4 regions of the Brevibacillus sp. NPDC058079 genome follow, and region 2 is predicted to be linked to each of the others. Evidence: riboswitches for the same ligand, from Rfam matches in the RefSeq annotation. Region 2 holds a riboswitch; each other region holds the start of a gene.
What was found. Region 2 has a riboswitch for S-adenosylmethionine ahead of ACFVS2_RS28450 (homocysteine synthase). Riboswitches for the same ligand answer to the same signal wherever they lie in the genome.
Positions count from the first base shown of each region.

Region 1: linked by a shared signal. The riboswitch ahead of ACFVS2_RS24215 (MetQ/NlpA family ABC transporter substrate-binding protein) and the one ahead of ACFVS2_RS28450 (homocysteine synthase) in region 2 are both predicted to bind S-adenosylmethionine.
Region 3: linked by a shared signal. The riboswitch ahead of ACFVS2_RS08945 (aminotransferase class I/II-fold pyridoxal phosphate-dependent enzyme) and the one ahead of ACFVS2_RS28450 (homocysteine synthase) in region 2 are both predicted to bind S-adenosylmethionine.
Region 4: linked by a shared signal. The riboswitch ahead of metK (methionine adenosyltransferase) and the one ahead of ACFVS2_RS28450 (homocysteine synthase) in region 2 are both predicted to bind S-adenosylmethionine.

Region 1 is NZ_JBHVSO010000009.1:80,016-85,191, reverse strand. Features, by position in the region: gene ACFVS2_RS24225 (ABC transporter substrate-binding protein) at 114-1,187, opposite strand; gene ACFVS2_RS24220 (DUF2294 domain-containing protein) at 1,385-1,741, opposite strand; SAM riboswitch class I at 1,962-2,064, shown strand; gene ACFVS2_RS24215 (MetQ/NlpA family ABC transporter substrate-binding protein) at 2,166-2,996, shown strand; gene ACFVS2_RS24210 (methionine ABC transporter ATP-binding protein) at 3,039-4,076, shown strand; gene ACFVS2_RS24205 (methionine ABC transporter permease) at 4,076-4,738, shown strand; gene ACFVS2_RS24200 (hypothetical protein) at 4,888-5,176, shown strand, end outside.
Region 2 is NZ_JBHVSO010000013.1:26,795-31,970, reverse strand. Features, by position in the region: gene ACFVS2_RS28455 (ArsR/SmtB family transcription factor) at 1-360, opposite strand, end outside; gene ACFVS2_RS28450 (homocysteine synthase) at 519-1,823, opposite strand; SAM riboswitch class I at 1,914-2,020, opposite strand; gene ACFVS2_RS28445 (rhodanese-like domain-containing protein) at 2,323-2,634, shown strand; gene ACFVS2_RS28440 (SCO family protein) at 2,716-3,342, shown strand; gene ACFVS2_RS28435 (YqzG/YhdC family protein) at 3,339-3,677, opposite strand; gene ACFVS2_RS28430 (hypothetical protein) at 3,781-4,551, shown strand; gene rnjA (ribonuclease J1) at 4,650-5,176, shown strand, end outside.
Region 3 is NZ_JBHVSO010000002.1:473,824-478,999, reverse strand. Features, by position in the region: gene ACFVS2_RS08960 (hypothetical protein) at 43-1,428, shown strand; gene ACFVS2_RS08955 (DUF5665 domain-containing protein) at 1,438-1,749, opposite strand; gene ACFVS2_RS08950 (pyridoxamine 5'-phosphate oxidase family protein) at 1,918-2,376, shown strand; SAM riboswitch class I at 2,451-2,570, shown strand; gene ACFVS2_RS08945 (aminotransferase class I/II-fold pyridoxal phosphate-dependent enzyme) at 2,665-3,828, shown strand; gene ACFVS2_RS08940 (trans-sulfuration enzyme family protein) at 3,825-5,012, shown strand; gene ACFVS2_RS08935 (YhcN/YlaJ family sporulation lipoprotein) at 5,036-5,176, opposite strand, start outside.
Region 4 is NZ_JBHVSO010000017.1:4,508-9,683, forward strand. Features, by position in the region: gene ACFVS2_RS30715 (S8 family peptidase) at 109-2,685, shown strand; SAM riboswitch class I at 2,747-2,848, shown strand; gene metK (methionine adenosyltransferase) at 2,982-4,187, shown strand; gene ACFVS2_RS30725 (polysaccharide deacetylase family protein) at 4,339-5,176, shown strand, end outside.

The DNA of each region.
Region 1 (5,176 bases), on a different contig from region 2:
TTAGCGGAATGTTTTCATGCGCTCCGGAATTTATTTTATAATTTCCTATACGTTGAAAAACGAGGGTATATCCGAAATTGTCTATACCCTCGCCCTTTGTTTTCTATCGTTCGTTATTGCGTGATTTCACGATTCCAACGGTCAATCCATGCTTTAGAGTGCTCGTTAACGAATTTCATGTCCAGCATTTTCAGCTTGCTTACGGTTTCTTCCCCGTACGTTACGCCTTTTGCTTCTTCTTCTGTCAGTTGAACAGACTTATTTACAGGGGAATCGATTTTTGCTTTTGCTGTTTTTTCCTGAACTTCCTTGCTCAGCTGGTAGTTGATGAAGTCTTCAGCCAGCGCTTTGTTTTTCGAGCCTTTTACGATGTTAACCGTATTCATGACCGCATATCCGCCGCTTGCAGGTTGTACGAAAACAGCTTCTGGAACAGCGGCTTTGATGTCTTTGAAGTACATTTCCATGATCGGTCCTACGCCGATTTCTTCTTGACCAAACATGTTCACGTATTCGGAAGTCTTATCGTAGAATTTCACTACATTTTGGTTGACTTCTTTCATTTTCGCAAAGGCTTGATCCTCGTTAAATTCCTTGCTGCCCGCGACCGCAGAAGCACTGTCGAGAACCATCGGGCCAGTTGTGGACGTAATGCTTGGCAGTGTCAACTTGCCCGTCAGCTCTGGGTTCCACAGGTCTTTCCAATCCTTGATCTCTGTTTTCACAAGCTTTGGATTGTAGGCAATCCCGAATTGGCCAATTGTGTAAGCTGGACCGTACTCCTCGCCCAGTGGTGCTTTGGCGATGTCGTAGATTTGATCCAGGTTCGGGATGCGGCTGCGGTCGATTTTTTCAAATGCGCCACTCTCAATCCCTTGCTGTGCATAGTAGTCAGAGAGGTAGATCAAGTCTACATCGGAGCTTCCTTGGCGAATTTTGTTCAGTCGTTCTGCGTTGTTCCCGATTTCCAGCACGATTTTCACGTTATGTTCTTTTTCAAACGGCTCATATACTTCTTTGCGGAAAAAGTCTTCGGAAAAGCCCCATGTGGAAATGACCAGCTTTTGTGGCTCACCCTTGGCTTCACCGCCAGCTCCTCCCGCTTGTGGTTGATCATTGCTGCCACAGCCAGCGAGAGCCAGTGACATCATAGAAAAAGACAGAATTCCAGCAAGTAATTTTTTCATCGTAATTCTCCTCCAGTTGGGTTCATTTGATGACAAAATATGGTGATACAATAAAAAGAAAAGTACCCTTGATTAGAACGTATCATTCTAAACAAGAGCACTTTTCTTCGTAAACAAAGAGAAGTGACACCCGTTTTTACGCAAAGTCTACGGTCTCCTCTTAAGATAGATCAAAAGAGAAAATCCGAACGATTGCGTCAGGTATTCAGTTCTGATTCAGCTAAAATAACATTCGTGATCGCCCACTGCGTAGGCGCATCATAGTCCCGTAGCACAGCTTCCAACGGCAACCCCATCTCTACTTCCAGTCGCTCTCGCAGTTTCTTCTTATAAAGAAGGGACATCCGAAAATCGACTTCGAGCTTGAGGGCCGGTGCTTCTCCTTCTAACGCTTCTGAGCGCGGAGAGCGGCGATGCTTGGCTTGGAACGTAATCATCTGATTTTCAATCGTGACTCGGAGCAATGTCGTTCCAAATCCGAACAACTCTTTTGCTATCTCATTATAGATGGCAGACAGCTTTTTTCTGGTTTCATTGGAGTCCACTAGAGTCATGTCATCACCTGCGATAGCTGGTATCGGGTTCATTCGCTCTCATTATACAAATGATTTTCCGATTCTTCAATAGAATATTCGTATTTAGATCAATTTCACATTTTTCCACCAAGTCATTCGTTTGCAAAAACAGTTGACACCTAAAAAATCAGTCGTTATAATCCAACTATCCAAATAAGAATTAACAACAATGTTTGGAATGATAATTTCATAGCACATTCTCTTATGAAGAGAGGTTGAGGGACTGGCCCTATGACACCTCGGCAACCTATCGCAAACGATACGGTGCCAAATCCAGCGGAATTTATTCCGACAGATAAGAGAGGTATTGTTGCAGTGTGGATACATACTCGCAGTTTTCGCCTCTTCTGTCGGAAGAGGCTTTTTCTATTCCATCTTACATCCAGAGAAAAGGGGTATTTTCATGAAAAAGACTGGTCTACTGCTCACTACACTACTGCTCGCTGCATCGCTCGTAACGGCTTGCGGCGGTAAACAAGAAGCTGCACCTGCTAACGGCGGCACTGCTGCTGAGCAAACCTCACTCAAGGTGGGCGTCACTGGCGGCCCGCACGAAGAGATTCTCAACAAAGTAAAAGAAGTCGCCAAAGGCAAAGGGCTCGACGTCGAAGTCGTCGTTTTCAACGATTACGTACAGCCGAACCAAGCTCTCGATAAAGGAAATCTCGATGTAAACAGCTTCCAAACCATCCCGTTCTTGGCGAAGTTCAATCAAGATCACAAAACAAAGATCGTCGAGGTTGGAAAAACCGTCACGTACCCGATGGGCCTGTACTCCACCAAGCATAAAAAAGTCGAGGACATCCCTGCTGGCGGCGTTGTCGGCATTCAAAACGACCCTACCAACCGAGCACGCGCCCTGCTACTCTATCAGGCAGCTGGCTTGATTAAGCTCAAGGATGGCGTGGGTGACAACGCAACACCACTGGACATCGTAGAAAATCCAAAAAATTTGCAATTCAAAGAGCTGGAGGCTGCTTTCCTGGCGCGCTCGCTGAGCAACGTAGAGGTCGCTTCGATTAATACGAACTTCGCAATGGAAGCTGGCTACTCCCCGCAAAAAGATGCGATCTTCGCTGAGACAGCTGACTCTCCATATGTAAACATTTTGGCAGTCAACGAAACCAACAAAGACAACCCCGCTGTCAAAAAGCTGGTGGACATCTACCGCTCGGAAGAAGTGAAAAAATTCATCGACGAACGTTTTGAAGGAGCTGTACTGCCGTCCTGGTAAGATCGAAGCCAGGAACATCAAGAACAACAAGGAGAACTCGTTATGATACAGCTAACCGATATTCATAAGTCGTATCAAGTAGGAAACAAGCAGGTAGAAGCATTGAAGGGCGTATCCCTGCAGGTGGAAAAAGGGCAAATCTACGGGGTTATCGGCTTTAGCGGAGCGGGGAAAAGCACCCTGCTCCGTACCATCAACCTGTTGGAGAAGCCGACTAGCGGTTCTGTGATCGTCAATGGCCAGAACATGCTGACCCTCAAGGAAAAAGAGCTGCGGCAAGCTCGCAAAAAGATCGGGATAATTTTTCAACACTTCAACCTGCTCTCTTCCTATAATGTCTTTGACAATGTGGCGGAAATCTTGCGGATGAATCGCGTCCCTAAAGATGTCATTAAGCGCAAGGTAGAAGACCTTCTCGGCTTGGTTGGCTTGTCTGATAAAGCAAACGCTTATCCTTCTCAGCTATCCGGTGGACAAAAGCAACGGGTGGGCATCGCTCGTGCGCTTGCGACTGATCCGGAAATCCTGCTCTGTGACGAAGCGACTTCCGCTCTCGACCCGCAGACGACCGAATCGATCCTGGAGCTGTTGCTCGACATCAATCGAAAGTTTAACCTGACCATCGTGCTGATTACGCATGAGATGCAGGTCATCAAAAAAATCTGCGATCAGGTAGCCATCATGGAAAACGGTGTCGTCATCGAGCAAGGCTCTGTTCTGGATGTTTTCAGCAATCCGCAAGAGCAAACGACCCGTAATTTTATCAAAACGGTTTTCGACGATCAGGTACCACAGGAGATTTTGTCCAAAATAAAAGAAACCGGACCCGTTTCCAAAATTGTTCGCGTTGCCTTTCGCGGGGATGCTGCTCTCGATCCTGTTCTAGGAACACTATCTGCACGTTTTCCGATTAGCACCAATCTGTTGTATGGCTCGATTACGACCATAAAAGGAACAGCGCTCGGCATTCTGCTTTTGCACATATCCGGCGAAGAACAAGACATTCAAGATGGCATTCGCTACTTGCGCGAATCCGTCTACCGCGTAGATATTGTGTCACCAGAGGAGGTGCGGAGCTAATGGAGCGTTTGATTGATATGATTCCGGTATTCGGGCAATCTCTGCAAGAGACTGTCATCATGGTTGGAATTTCGCTGTTCATTGCGACGTTGATCGGGATTCCGCTCGGGATTTTGTTGGTCATCACACAGGCGAATCACCTTTTCCCGAACAGAATCATCTATCACACCCTGAATACGATCATCAACATTGTGCGTTCGTTGCCTTTTATTATCCTGATGGTTGCGATCATTCCTTTTACAGAGTTGATCGTGGGCACTTCGATTGGAATTGAAGGAGCAATTGTGCCGCTCATCGTCTATACCTCGCCTTACATCTCACGCCTGATGGAAACGGCCCTGCATGACGTAGATCGTGGCGTTATCGAAGCGTACCAGGCAATGGGCGCATCCCGGACGCAGATTATTTTTCGCATCATGCTGCGTGAAGCACGGCCCGGCATCGTCCTCTGCCTGACCATTGCGACCATCGGTTTGATTGGGGCTACTGCTATGGCCGGAGCAGTCGGTGCCGGCGGACTTGGCGATCTCGCCTTGCGCTACGGCTACCAGCAATGGGACATCGAAGTCATGATCATTACTGTCGTTATCCTCGTCGTCCTGGTACAGCTCATTCAATCGTTGGGTAACTGGGCAGCCCGAAAACTGAAAAAGAGCGCGTAAATCGAAGAACCCCTGACGAGATCGCTTGTCAGGGGCTTTTTTGTAGGTATTTAGACCGAGCGTCACTGAAAGTTCGTTGGAATTTCGCTCAATATTCATGTAGACTTATATATACAAGTCATTTAAATGAGAGGGGCTACTCAAATAACATGAAAAAACTCATCATGATGTTGGTTGCCGTAATGCTCGTACTCGCTCCGGCCGGAGGATTCATTGATCATGCCGATGCGAAAGGCTATAAGTCTGGGAAAAAATCTTTTAACTCTAATACGGCTCCTACGAACACGCAAACGCCTAACAAAGCAGATACGAATGTAAATGCTTCAACAAATAAAGGCACTACAACAACTCCTGCTGCTACAGCAAGCAAAAGCGGCGGATTCATGAAAGGTCTCATGATTGGTGGTCTGGCTGGTTTGCTGTTCGGATCCCTGTTCG
Region 2 (5,176 bases):
CTTTCGACGTGCTTCCTGCATATTTTCACCTAGATAAGGGAGGGCCTCATATCGGAGCTGTTCTGTTGAGAGCTCTCTGACATAGGAGAGAAATGAATCCACATCTGTGAAAGGGCAAAGATCGAGCAGTTGCAAAAGCGTCTTCCACGTGTTGTGCTCCTTCGCATAGTCGACTTCTTGCCGTACAGAAGGTGACAGCTCGTCCAACAGTTGACGCCAGTAGGCAGGAGGGTGTTCCATCGTGTGATGCAATTGATCGTAGGTAGCGGCAGCGATTCCCAAGGCTGCTTCGAATAAAGGAGAATACGAGATCTCCACGCGATATGTTGTCCGTTCACTTCCGATATTTAAAACTTTCACGTCTATCCACTCTCCCAAAATTTTCTTGAATGATAGTATTATAAAAACATCGAATGAAAAGTTCAATTATTTTCGAACGAAAATAAAAAAGTAAAAGAAGAATCACAAACCTCTATCCAAAGAGATCACGTGATTCTTCTTTCCTTGTAAAGGTATGGTTAACCTACCGTAGATAATTGCAACGCACGCTGCAAGGCTTGCTCCAGATCAGAGATGATATCGTCGATTGATTCTGTGCCGACGGAGAGGCGAATGAGTCCCGGAGTCACTCCGGCTGCTGCCTGCTCTTCTTCTGTCATTTGCTGATGTGTTGTGCTAGCTGGATGAATGATGAGTGACTTGGAGTCCCCGACATTTGCGAGATGGGAGAACAGCTTCACTGATTCGATCAATGTTTTTCCTGCCTCAATGCCACCGCGAATTCCAAAGGTCAGGATCGCGCCAGCACCTTTTGGCAAATATTTTTGTGCCAATTCATGCTGGGAGTCTGACTCCAGCCCTGGATAGCTCACCCACTCTACGGCAGAGTGATTGGTGAGGAATTGAGCTACTGCCAAGGCGTTCTGGCTATGCCGCTCGATGCGCAGATGCAGTGTTTCTAATCCTTGCAGGAACAAGAAGGAGTTGATTGGGGCGACAGCCGCTCCGATATCGCGCTGGAGCTGGACGCGCGCCTTGATAATATAGGCGAGTGGACCGACTGCCTCTGTATAGACGACACCATGGTAGCTTGGGTCAGGTGTAGTCAGACCTGGGAATTTTCCGTTGTTCCAGTCGAATTTTCCGGAGTCTACGATGATACCGCCAATTGCTGTTCCGTGGCCGCCGATGAATTTGGTGGTGGAATGCACGACAATATCGGCCCCGTGCTCAAAAGGACGGCACAAAATCGGAGTCGCGAAGGTGTTGTCCACGATCAAAGGCACGCCATTTTCGTGGGCAATATTGGCGATCGCCTCGATATCAGCGACATCAATGCGCGGGTTGCCGATCGTCTCGCAGAACACGGCTTTTGTTTTTTCATTGATATAGGCACGGAAATTTTCCGGATTGGATTGATCAGCAAAATGAACCTTGATACCGAGGCGGGGAAGAGTGTGGGCGAACAGGTTGTAGGTACCACCGTAGAGGCTGCTGGAAGCGACGATCTCGTCTCCTGCATGCGCAATATTTAAAATGGCGAATGTAATGGCAGCTTGCCCGGATGCGGTCGCGAGTGCGCCTACACCACCTTCGAGCAGGGCAACACGCTTCTCAAACACATCCTGTGTCGGATTCATGATGCGTGTATAGATGTTCCCAAACTCTTTTAAGCCAAACAGGTTGGCAGCATGCTCCGTATCACGGAAAACGTAGGAGGTCGTCTGATAGATCGGAACAGCACGTGAGCCTGTTACAGGGTCAACCTCCTGTCCACCGTGTACCGCAAGTGTTTCTGGCTTCCATTGTTGTTGATCGGACATGTCCATCTCTCCTTTTACTATGGGAAATCGGCTAATAAAAAACGGAGCATTCTCCTGAGAAGAAGAAGGCTCCGATCATGCACGGGCTTGTGTTCATCTCTCAGAATCACTGGATTCTGCAGGAATTGGCACCATGCAGCTAGTCTGCTGGTTGCCGGGTTTCGTAGGGCCTGTCCCTCCACCGCTCTTGATGAGAAAAGTTGTTGTCGTAATTGTATGAAAATATCCCCTCGCTGTCAACGCATAATAGGAAGTTATCAGGGAGGTTTTTATGTATATATAGATTCACTCATGCCATTAATTTGTAACGCTTTTGCCTCAAGCTGTTCACATCCCGTGTGGCTACTGTCGCAGCCAAATAGGAGATAATGGTAGAAAATAGGGAGCATGGATGTATGGTGAAGCCAAGTGCTCTTCGCGTTAGAAAAGTAAAAAAGCGTGTGATATCATGGAGGTGGTTACAACTGATCTGATCGTACATATAGGAGGATAAATAGCGATGAGCCATGGAGTAAAGGAAATGACACCACAAGAGCTGTTGGAAAAGCTGGAAGCCAAAGAGGAACTGCAAGTCATTGATGTACGTGAAGTAGATGAGTGGAATGCAGGTCACATTAAAGAGGCTAAGCTGATCCCACTCGGCTTTTTGCCGCACCGTATCGATGAGCTGGATAAGAACATTCCGATTGTGATGGTTTGCCGCAGTGGTGCCAGAAGCAATACAGCTACAGAGTATTTGAGTGCACAAGGGTATGACGTGGCGAATATGGTTGGCGGCATGCTCGCATGGCCAGGTGAAGTGGAACAGTAAGAAGGTATAGAAACAGTGTGAATGCCTCCCGTGTGTAATCAGGAGGCATCTCGCATGGGACAAGCAGGGAGGAAGCAACCCGTGAGTGAAGGAACACAATTGCAGCAGGAATCTGCGATGAAAAAACATTGGTTTCCTGTGTTAGCTGGTATTATCCTTTTGGCTATCGTCGGAGTATTTGGTTATAAGTATATGACAGAAGAGAAGATCGAAGTGTTGAAGCCCATCGCGGACTTCACCTTAGACAACAGTGACGGAACAACCTATACATTTAATGAAAGTGCTGGCAAAGTACGACTGGTGGAGTTTATGTTTACCAAGTGCCCGGATATTTGTCCGGCGACTACGTACAACATGGCCAAGCTGCAAGATCAGTTGAAGGAAAAGGGACTGTTCGGAGACAAAGTAGAGTTTATCTCCATTTCCTTTGACCCTGATAACGATACGCCGGAAGTCTTGCAGGAGTACGCAGCCAAGTTCAAGGCAGATCAGAGTAGCTGGAAGTTCCTGCGAGGGGACGCTCAGGCTGTAGAGAAAGTGACGAAGGATTTTGGTCTGATGGTCATGAAGCAGCCAGATGGTTCTTATGCTCATACGGCTCGCATGTTCCTTGTGGATGGAGATGGAAACATGCGCCGCGCGTACGGGATGGCAGCTGACATGGACATGGAAGTCATGATGAAAGAGATGGAACAGCTCGCTGACTAGCGAGTCTCCTCATAGGAGATGTTTACGACATCTTCTGTCTGATTCACGAATTCAATATGAATGAGTAACGCCCACCTGCGATTGCCTTCTTGAAGCAAGAGCTTAAACGTCTCTTCTGACGTGGTGGGCGTTTTTTGTTTTCGTCCGACATGAAGGTAGTCCACAATTTGAGCGTTTGGATATCGCTTCATCGTCTCCTGCATCGCGAGCCTGCCCCATTTTGCATAGGGAGGCTGGGCATAGGTAGGGAACGGCTGAAAGAGGAACAGGAAAAGTACAGTGGAGAGTAGGGGCATCATGTTCCGATAACAAAATAGGCGACGAGCGGCTTGCACTTGCGTATCCCTCTCCTTTTCGAAATGGTTTGCCATGTATTTTGAAGACTTTTCGGAATATCATTCGTAGAAAATAATGACAATGAAATGCGGGAGGTTTTCGATGCATTACTTGCTCATTCCCTTATTTGGCCTTCCTATTTTGGTGGGGGTTCTTGCAGCCATTTTTCAAAAGCCTCCTTTCTGGAAAAAATGGGGGCTCACGATTGCTTCTGCCGTATTGATTTACGGAGGCTGCTTCGCTGCGAATGTATATTGGCAAATGAAGTATGGCATTCCGGTGTTACCCACGGAGTCCGACTTGGAGGTATTTTTATACTTTTGTATCCTGTTGGTGTTTGTTTGTATCCTCATGTATATTGTTTTTTTGATCATGATGAGAAAACAGTTTTGGAAAATGAACCTCGTTTTTCTATGCACAGCTTTTGGTTTGTTTAGCTTTTTTGCTGCTGCTTTTTTAGGCATGGGGCCCTTTTTGAAAAAGGCGGAGTACGTCACCGTCGTACAAAAAGCAAAAGACCAGTGGAAAGCGGCGAAGATGGACAATGAGAAGCCGATTGATCTCGCCATCGTATACAGCAGACAAGACTGTACCAAAAATTGTGCTGGGTATCCGTATACTAGTCTGATCCTGGTACGGAATCAGTCGGATCAGCCGTTGGAGATCGACTTGAAACTGCGATTGCAAAACAAAAGTGGCGCCGTGTTAAAAGAAAGCGAAGCCGTACCACTAAAGCTCTCTTCAGGAGAAATTACGGAGGTATGGACGGGCGATTCCTATGCAAAGCATGACTTTTGGGCGAGGGCAAGTGTCGTTACCGATGAACGAGTTACCGACTTGGAGTATCAGTATTCGATTATTGACCGAAGATGAATGTGTGGAATAGTCAAGACTGGGTGAAACGAACGTCTTACGTTGTGATATAATAAGAATGGCATGCTTGGTTCGGGTTCCCATAATCATGCACGACGATGTTAGGAGGAAAGAGAGTGAGCGACGTTAAGATTTTCGCGATGGGCGGCCTCGGCGAGATCGGAAAAAATATGTACTGCGTCGAGTATGAGGACGAAATCATCATTATTGACTGCGGGGTAAAGTTCCCCGAGAATGAAATGTTTGGTATAGATCTGGTTATCCCGGATATTTCTTATCTGAAGGACAACCAGCATAAGATAAAAGCACTTTTGTTGACGCACGGACATGAGGATCACATCGGAGCGATTCCTTATATTTTACGGCAAATCAAGGTGCCGATTTACGGTGGTCGTCTGACCCTGGGCTTGGTCAAGGCGAAGCTGGAAGAGCACCGTTTGCAAAATGAAGTGAAGCTGATTCCAATTTCGGAAGATACGGAAATTCCTTTTGCCAAGCTGAAGGCGACATTCTTCCGTACGAACCACAGTATTCCGGATTCCCTGGGAGTTGTGCTCTATACACCTGAGGGAATGGTCATTCACACGGGTGACTTCAAGTTTGACATGACACCAGTTGGCCAAAC
Region 3 (5,176 bases), on a different contig from region 2:
AGCAACCAGGGGGATTTTGGCAGACAGAAGGGGGAACTACCATTGAAAAAGTACATGACCAAGCCCGTATTAGCGGTGGTGACAGCTGCAGGTATTCTTGGCTGCTTGACGCCAATTTTTGCCGATGCAAGCTCGATTGCTAGTCCAAGTGCCACAAAGGTAGTCATGAATGACGAGGGCAAGCAAGTCACACGCTACAATCTGAAAGAACTTGCTCAAAATGATCCAACCACATTGAACATGCTCTTGAAAAATCAAGCGGACCACTTGTACATCATTGTAGAAGAAATCAACTTGAACACGAAGCTCCAAACGTTTATGGAAGAAAACAAAGCGGAGTGGGAGCGTATCTACAATGAGTACTACAGCGATATTTGGCTGGAAGTGCGCCTAACAGACAATGATGAAGAAATCGTGAGTGTAAATGCCAAGACTGAAAATAACAAGGTGTACATAAAGGGGATTGTGACTTCGGATGTCACCAAAGTGGTTGTGAAAAAGCCGAATTCCGACATCATTGAAGTCGTGCCGACCAACGAGCACTCTTTTACGGTCAGCTTTGAAGCTCCTGATGCATCCTATGAACCGTATGTAACCGTAAGTGCCTATGCAGGCAGCAAGTTGGTTGATAGCGAAAAGGTAAAGATCGTTCCAAAAGCAGAAGAAGATAAGGAAATGATCATCCATACCATGTCTGTATTGGATGCGAAGAAAAAGGAATTAAAAGTAAAAGGAATTGTCAAGCAGGGGGCAGACAAAGTAACTGTCACCTATAATGGCGTGAAAAAAGACGCAAACGTGAAAAAGCTGTGGGATGGTGTAGGGAGCTTTACCGTTTCACTAAAGGATGTACAAGCAGCAAAAGATCAAAAAGCCTTGATCGAGGTTTACGAGGATGGCAAGAAGGTTGATTCCGAATCCGTTCAGGTAGAAATCGTTAACGCTCCTGATAAGGATCAAGCGACCGAATATGCCATCAAGGCGACTGCTGTAAACAATCCTGCCGCCAAGTCCATTCAGGTGAAGGGGACAGTAAGCGGCTGGAATAAAAAGGACGATACGGAATTGTTTGTGATCGCTCCTGACGGGAAGAAAAAAGAGATTAAACCGAATGACAAAGGTGAGTTTTCTTTGACGTTGTCGTACAAGAACCATTCCTTTAGCGCCAAATCGATTCAATTCGCATTGTATGAAGACGATAAGCTGGTTAAGAAAGCTGACGTTGCATTAAGCACAAAAGTCATTGTCGAGCCTGTGAAGCCAACAGACGAGGATAAAGACGATGATGATGACAAAAAGAAAAAAGAAAAAGGGAAGCAGAAAGATAAGCATCCCAACGGCAACGCGTATGGCTATTGGAAAAAGCACGACAAACATCATGATGACGATAATGACCAGGTCGATGATGATCGTGACGACAGAGACTAGGCTCTAGCGTTAAGGTCGCTGCTTGTACGTCTCGACGTACTCCACCAATTGTCTGATGTAATCCCCCAGAATGGGGATGGAAAGAAATTGCGTCAAGAGGGAGCCGAGGAAAGCCAAAACGATAGCAGTACCAATCGTCAACCCCAGACCCCGGGCAAGACCTGCGAGGAAATTGATCCAGAGCAGCTTGCGCGGGGCTGTGTAATTTTGGATCACATCTGCTAGTCGAATATCTTCCAGGAACATCGCAATTTTATGCATCCGCTCATTTACCTTCCGAACTTCCTGAAGCTCTTCAAGGACTTGATCAATTTGCTGCATGAGGCGGTCTGTAGGCGACAAGGTGTCCAACCCCTTCCATCATTCGGTATCGTTACCTACCAGTCTAGGGAAAAAGACAACCAGAATCAAGGTGAAGAGGAAACGTTTGCCTATCAGCTAAGCGAAGGGTAAAATGAACGTACAAAACGTTTGTTAGGAGGCTTTGAAATGGCTGAAACTGTTTCCCAATCTCTTTCCGAAGATTTATTCAAGCTCTTGCAAAAGGAGCGTTTTGTTACCTTGGGCACAGTAGACCATGAGTCAGGGGCACCATCGCTCAGCTCTTTGTCCTGGACGTATGCTGTCAGCGCCGATATGATTCGTTTTGCCGTGGATAATCGCTCACGTATTTTGGCTAATATTGCGAAGGAACCGCAAGTTGTCCTGCATTTGATCGGTGCCGGCTCGTCTTTCGCCATTAATGGTCGTGCTGTCGTCAAAACAGACCGACTGGAAGGTGTTCCGCTCAAGCTGGCCATGGCAGAAATCAAGATTGAGGCTGTTCGTGATATTATGTTTTACGGTTCCCGTATTTCCGTAGAACCACAATATGAAAAGACGTATGACAAAAATGCGGCAGCGAAGCTGGACAATCAAGTTATGACCGCCTTGAAAGATGCAAATTAACGGGTGGAAATAAATTGTTGACAAGAATCCTGCCGATCCTTTAGTATTAGGGTCAATCAAATTGAATAGCAATCTTCTTATCCAGAGCGGCGGAGGGACTGGCCCGATGATGCCCGGCAACCAATCACCTGTATTTTAACAGGGAGATAATGGTGCTAATTCCTGCAGAGTTATCAAACTCTGAAAGATGAGAAGGATTTGCTTACGGTGACGTAAACAAAGCCTTCTTTCAGAGGAAAGGGGGCTTTTTTGATGCCCTCGTACACAATTGGAGGGAGAGAAACAGACATGAAATTGGAAACGAAATTGATTCAGGCGGGAGTAGGCAGAGACGAAAAAACAGGGGCGGTGAGCTTTCCTGTTTACTATGCAACAGCCTATCGCCATCCTGCCTTGGGCCAGAGCACTGGATATGATTATACACGCACAGCTAATCCTACTCGAACCATTTTGGAGGAGACTATCGCTGAAGCGGAATCAGGGGATGCAGGATTTGCTTGCGCCTCAGGAATGGCTGCTGTTCATACTGTCATGGGTTTGTTTTCCCAAGGGGATCATCTGATCGTTTCACTCGATCTGTACGGGGGAACCTATCGATTGTTCGAGCAAGTGCTCTCTCGTTACGGTCTGACGTTTTCGTACGTGGATTTGCGTGACATTCGTGCACTCAATGATGCGATTCGCCCGGATACAAAGGCCATCTTCGTCGAGACGCCAACCAATCCGCTCATGCAGATTACTGATATTCGAGCAGTAACACAATTGGCGAAACAGCACGGGATCCTGACGATTGTAGACAACACATTCTTAACCCCGTATTGTCAACGCCCACTAGAGCTTGGTGCAGATATCGTCCTACATAGTGCAACCAAGTATTTGGCAGGACATAACGATGTGCTGGCGGGACTCATCGTAACAAAAGGAGAAGAGTTGTCGGAAAAAATCCGGTTTTTGCACAATTCAATCGGTGCTGTACTCGGACCGCAAGATTGTTGGCTTCTCGTTCGCGGGATGAAAACATTGGCATTGCGGATGGAGCGCCACCAATCCAATGCCTTGATTGTAGCGGAAAAGTTGCGTGAGCATCCAGCAGTGGCTGAGGTATTTTATCCAGGTCTGCCAGAGCATCCGGGACATGAGATCCAGGTGAATCAAGCGACTGGGCATAGTGGGATGGTATCGTTCCGCGTACGTGATGCAGAGCAGGTGGGATTGTTCCTGCAAAATCTGCAAATCGTGTCCTTTGCAGAAAGTCTGGGTGGTGTCGAGTCATTGTGTACGTATCCGGCGACGCAAACTCACGCCGATATCCCGCAAGAAGTCAGAGAGCATGTCGGTGTTTGTGATCGATTGTTGCGACTGTCGGTTGGCATCGAGCATCCAGATGATGTCGTAGCCGATTTGTTTCAGGCCTTGAATGCTAGTTTGGTCGTAGGAGGGAGTGTACGATGAATTTTGCAACCAAGCTCCTCCACGGTTCGACTTGCATTGACCCGTTCACAGGTGCGTCGTCGGTTCCAATTTATCAGGCTTCCACGTTTCATCAGGCTGATATCGATCAGCCAGGTACATTCGATTATGCCAGATCAGGCAATCCGACCAGGCAGGCTTTGGAGGAAGCCATTGCGTCTCTGGAGGGAGGCTCACGCGGTTTCGCGTTCTCATCTGGCATGGCTGCCATTTCCAGCGTGTTCATGTTGTTTTCAGCTGGAGACCATGTAGTAGTGGCGGAAGATGTATACGGTGGCACGTTTCGGTTTTTGACCAAGGTATTGTCGAGAATGGGCATCTCCGTTACGTTCGTGGATGCAACAGATACAGAAGCCGTTCGTGCGGCCATTACACCGGCAACGAAAGGGGTTTACCTGGAGACCCCCTCCAATCCCACCTTAAAGGTGACAGATATTGCAGCGGTTTCTCGTATCGCGAAGGAGCACGGCTTGCTCGTCATTGTCGATAATACATTCCTTACACCGTATTACCAGCGGCCATTGGAGCTTGGCGCAGATGTGGTCATTCATAGTGCAACGAAGTTTATCGGAGGGCATAGCGACGTCGTGGCAGGTCTGGCTGTGACCAGAGAGGCTGCGTTAGGGGAACAGCTCTACTTTATCCAGAATGGCATGGGAGCGATTTTGGGTGTGCAGGACTGCTGGCTCGTAATGCGTGGGCTCAAAACATTGAAAGCCCGACTGGATGTCAGTACGAAAACAGCCGCGAGCTTGGCTGACTGGTTGTCTTCGCATCCACAGGTAAGCCGAGTCTACTATACAGGACTGGAGGATCATCCCGGTCACCTGATTCAAACACAACAAGCGACCGGTCATGGGGCTGTTCTTTCTTTTGATGTAGGGAGCCGCGAGCGAGCAAAAGCGTTGTTTGATCGCGTAAAATTGCCGATTGTGGCTGTCAGCCTCGGGGCAGTGGAAACGATTCTCTCCTACCCAGCTACGATGTCACATGCAGCGATGCCTGCTGAGGAAAGAGCTGCAAGGGGAATAACAGATGGTTTGATCAGGCTGTCAGCTGGTTTGGAGGATTTCGATGACTTGGTGGCAGATTTGAAGCAAGCTTTGGATCATTTGCCATCTGAAGCACCAGTCCATAAAGAAAAAGAGGTATTCTCCCGGGCTTAAATTCGGGGGATACCTCTTTTCTTTTAAGGTGTTCCTGTACGATTTACGTTGATCTTGTTTTGTCCTTGTGGCTCTTTGTGCATGCGTTTTTCTTTTACTTGAGCAGGTGTTTCTTCGCGAGGCTGCACACTGCGCGGTAGTTGCGGTATGATCCGACCTACGAT
Region 4 (5,176 bases), on a different contig from region 2:
GGGTTGCATGTCTCCCTTTTCATCCGCTATGCTAGGACGAGAAGATAAATACCTGAATTCCTTTTAGACTGCTAATTGTGCAGGGGAGAGAAGGAAGGAATGTTTTGCATGAAAAAATCAGTGAACATGTCAGTAGCGACTGCGTTAAGTGTTGCGCTAGTGATGGCAAATAACCAAACGATCTATGCTGCAGCACCACCAGCATCAAATGACTACTATTTAAGTAACCAGCTTCATTTGAGTCAGATTAGAGCTCATCAAGCCTGGTCAGTTGTAAATAGTAATGAACAGATTATCATTGCGGTGTTGGACTCCGGTGCGGACTATAAGCATCCTGATTTGAAGGACAACCTTCTGCCGGGTGTGAATCTTGTCAATCCCGGGAGATCTGCCCAGGACGATAACGGACATGGAACAGAAGTAACTGGTGTACTGGCTGCTAGCGGGAATAACAGTATTGGTGTATCCGGTGTCTTGTGGAATGCCAAGATTTTGCCGATTAAAGTTTTGGCCAAAAATGGAGATACAACGGTGCAGACTCTTGCTAAGGGTATCAATACTGCCTTGGATCGTGGTGCCAAAGTCATCGTGATGTCTCTAAGCAGTATGGCCTACTCTAAGGAACTGGCGAATGCTGTGCAACGAGCGGAAATAAGCGGAGCTGTTCTGATTGCAGCTAGTGGCAATGAGAGTAGCCGTGTGGCTTATCCCGCAGCTTATCCTACGGTGTTAGCGGTAGGGGCTGTAAGGAGTAACAATGAAGTGCTGTATCAAAGCAATACAGGACCTGAGCTGAACCTAGTAGCGCCTGGTTTCAATGTTTATACGACCAAGCTTGGGGGAAAATACGGTTCTTTTAGCGGTACTTCAGCAGCGGCACCACAAGTAGCGGGTGCAGCAGCGCTCATACTAGCTCGTCATCCCAAACTAAGTCCATTTGATGTGAGACAATTGCTTTTTCAAACGGCTACGGACTTAGGGGAAAAGGGATGGGATCGGAAAACGGGCTACGGGTTGTTAAATGTCGACAAGGCAGTTCGAACGGCCTTATCCCATGACTTTTTAGAGCCAAATAATCAGACGTACTCAGCCAAAGCGTTTCCGATCGAATCGCAAATACGTGGAAATTTAGGGCCCAAAGACACGATAGACTGGCTGAAGATGGACATCCCTTACGATGGGAAGGTCAGCTTCTCAGCGTCAGTGACTTCCGGTGTTTCTTCAGCGATGGCAGCTACCTTTTACCCAGAGAATCGTCCGCCGATCACGCAGTACTTCGGGAATGGGGATACGATAACTGTCCCGGTCAAGGCGGGACGAATGAATATCCGGTTAATGCGTAACGGAGGGGTCAACAACGCTTTTACCTACGTGTTGACGAGTAAGTTTACCATCAATCCGGACCGTAACGAACCGAACGATACGCAAGAGACGGCAAGGCCGCTCGTAGGCAACGAAATCAGTGTAACAGGCAATTTCCACGATGAAGGGGATCAGGATTGGTTCTCCTACTATGTTCGTGAATACGGGCATTTGGATGTCTCCGTTAGTCCTGATAACAAGCGTTTCGATCTATTGCTGAGTATCGGTAAACAAGAGCTCGGAAAAAAGATGGTTGTATGGGACCCTAACTACGATAATGGAACGAAAGACAATCCGACAGAACGCGCCCAAAAAGAAGTGTCACCAGGCAAGTATTACATCCGTGTGAGTGAGTACAATCGCAATGCGGTGAATGGCGAATATCAGCTGGATCTGGGATACACGCCAGTAAAAAAAGATTTTAATGAGCCGAATGACACTTATCAAAAAGCGTCTCCGTTAAGCGGTGGAACAGTGATGTCAGGCACAATACCGACAGCTACTGATTCCGACTGGTTCCAATTTACTGTGAATAGTGAATCGTATGTGACGTTCCGAGCGCCGTACATTCCTGTCGATAGTGGCTTTCGTTTTGCGCTCTATAGCGATCGAAACATGAACTATGCGATCGCTTCGACGAATGAGGTAGCGGAGCTGTCTAACCGAGGAAACGATGTTATCGGTTTGCGTTTGCAACCAGGAAAATATTATGTACGCCTTAATAGCGGGACTGCGTTCAAATATGAATCGTACCGACTCACGGTGACACAGCAGAAATTGATAGCGGGCTATCGCGATATTTCGGACCACTGGGCGCGCTCAGAGATCGTCAGACTTAGCTCTCGCGATATAGTAAATGGGTTTAATGATGCGTCGTTCAAGCCGAATCAGGCAGTGACCCGTGCAGAGTTTGCCACGATGCTGCTTAAATCAATGCGTGCGACCGGTTCCAAGGTAGCGACTACCTACACAGGAAAAACGACCTTCAGGGATATGCCAAAGCGGCACTGGGCTTATCACAACCTAGGTGTAGCCTATCAATTAGGGATTTTGAAAGGGTACCCGAAGAATGAAATGAAGCCGGATCAGCCGATATCGCGTGCAGAGATGGCGGTAATGATCGCGCGGGCACGTGATGTCTTGATGTATAACCGTGGTACATCGAATTATCAGGATGTGCCAACGAGTCACTGGGCTTCTCCTGCTATTGAGGCTTTAACATCTAGAAAATGGGTCAATGGGTACGGTTCTTCCTTTAAACCGAATGGAAGGGCAACTCGCGCCGAGGTAGTGGTGGTACTTTCCAAAGCCTATCAACTATAAGTAAAAATTTTCCTATTGACATCTCTGAAAAAAACAATTATTCTATTATCCGTAATGGATACTCTTATCCAGAGCAGGCGGAGGGACTGGCCCTATGAAGCCCGGCAACCGATCTAGAGCGGTGCTAACCAGCAGAACGGACATCTGTTCTGGCCGATAAGAGGATGAAGGAAGCAAAAAACGCTCAAACCTTTTCCTCCTAAAAAATGGAAAAGGTTTTTTATTTGCGTTTACGTAGATAAAATCCTGACTCGGCTACCACACTATTTGTATGAGGTCAAAGGAGGTATTTTCTCATGGCTTTGCAAAAAGGTCGTCGTCTGTTTACATCCGAATCTGTAACTGAAGGACATCCGGATAAAATTTGTGACCAAATTTCCGACTCCATCTTGGATGCGATCCTGTCCAAAGATCCAAACGCTCGCGTAGCTTGCGAAACTTCCGTAACTACTGGTTTGGTTCTCGTAGCAGGTGAAATCACTACAAACACTTATGTGGATATCCAAAAGCTCGTTCGTGAAACCATTCGTGAAATCGGTTATGACCGTGCGAAATTCGGTTTTGACGCTGACACTTGCGGTGTTATTACTGCAATTGGCGAGCAGTCCGCTGACATTGCACTTGGTGTAGACCAAGCATTGGAAGCACGCGAAGGCAAAATGACTGACGCTGAGATCGAAGCAATTGGTGCTGGTGACCAAGGTTTGATGTTTGGTTTTGCTTGCAATGAAACACCTGAGCTGATGCCGCTTCCGATCAGCATGTCCCACCAATTGGCTCGTCGTCTGACTGAAGTACGTAAAAACGGAACACTTGCTTACCTCCGTCCTGACGGAAAAACACAAGTAACCGTTGAGTACGATGGCGACAAACCAGTTCGTATCGATACAATCGTTATTTCTACTCAACATGCTCCTGAAACAACTCTGGAGCAAATCAAGCAAGATCTGGTTGAGCAAGTAATCAAACCAGTTGTTCCAGCTGAACTGTTGGACGCTGATACCAAATACTTCATCAACCCAACTGGCCGTTTCGTAATTGGCGGACCACAAGGGGATGCTGGCTTGACTGGTCGCAAAATCATCGTAGATACTTACGGCGGTTATGCTCGTCATGGCGGCGGTGCGTTCTCAGGTAAAGATCCGACTAAAGTTGACCGTTCCGGTGCTTACGCAGCTCGTTATGTAGCGAAAAACATCGTGGCTGCTGGTCTCGCAGACAAATGCGAAGTACAAGTTGCTTACGCAATTGGTGTAGCACAACCAGTTTCCATCGCAGTAGATACTTTCGGTACAGGTACCATTTCCGAAGAAGCTCTGGTGAAATTGGTTCGCAAACACTTCGACCTGCGTCCTGCTGGTATCATCAAGCAGCTCGACCTGCGTCGTCCTATCTACAAACAAACAGCTGCATATGGCCACTTTGGACGCAATGACCTGAATGTTCCTTGGGAGCAAACAGACAAAGCAGAAGTTCTGAAGCAAGAGGCTGCTCAACTGTAATATTGCTGAATGACATAAAAAGAGCCTGGTATTGCTACTGGGCTCTTTTTCTTTTTAGGAGCAGAGTCATCCAATTATTGGGTCAATTGTTGCACAGGAATTTGTAGGACTGTGTCGAATCTCCTAGTGAGGAAGTAGAGGAGGGGTTTTTTTGCCGAACAGAAGGCTCTTCCTGATCGTGTTTCTTACTTTTTTGTTTTTTGCAGTGGCTATTGGGTTGTTAGGCGAATCTTTTCTGGAAAAAAAGAATAAACAAGAAGTGCAACCTTTTCCCCAAGTGGATACGTCTATAAGCATAAGTGAGACAAAAAATGCTGAGCCAAACGTCACACCAATTGAAGAAGCAGCGGTTCAAACGAAAAAGTGGTATAACAATCAGGTTGTGGTTTTGACGTACCATCATGTCACGGATCAATCGAATCAGCGGTATGTCATAGCTCCTGATCAATTTGCCCGACACATGAAATTTTTGCATGATAACGACCTGAATCCGATATCGTTGGATGAGTTCCTGCGATTTATGGAGACGGGTACCTTACCGACTGAGAATGCTGTTTTGATTACGTTCGACGATGGGTATGAGAGTTATTACAAAGAAGCATTTCCGATCTTACGTACATACGGCTACCCTTCAGTGAACTTCGCGATTGCGGGGCGCTTAAGAGATGTAGCTGATCGAAAACGGGAGAATATGACGCCACCACTTACGCGTCAACAGGTTAACGAAATGACTCATTCGGGACTGGTTACGATCGGGTCCCACACGTACAGTCTGCATGAAGAGGAAGAACGAAATGAGTGGGGCGATCTTGGCCCAGAAACAGCTCCGGTCTATCTGAAAGACTTGCAGCGTTTAGAGGAAGAGAAAGAGTACAGGGACCGCCTCTATGTAGATTTCAGTATATCTCGCGTCAGTTTAAGCGAATGGATGAAGAAAGAGGTTGAGGCTATCTCGTTGCCATTTGGCTACACAAGTCCAATCGTACTGG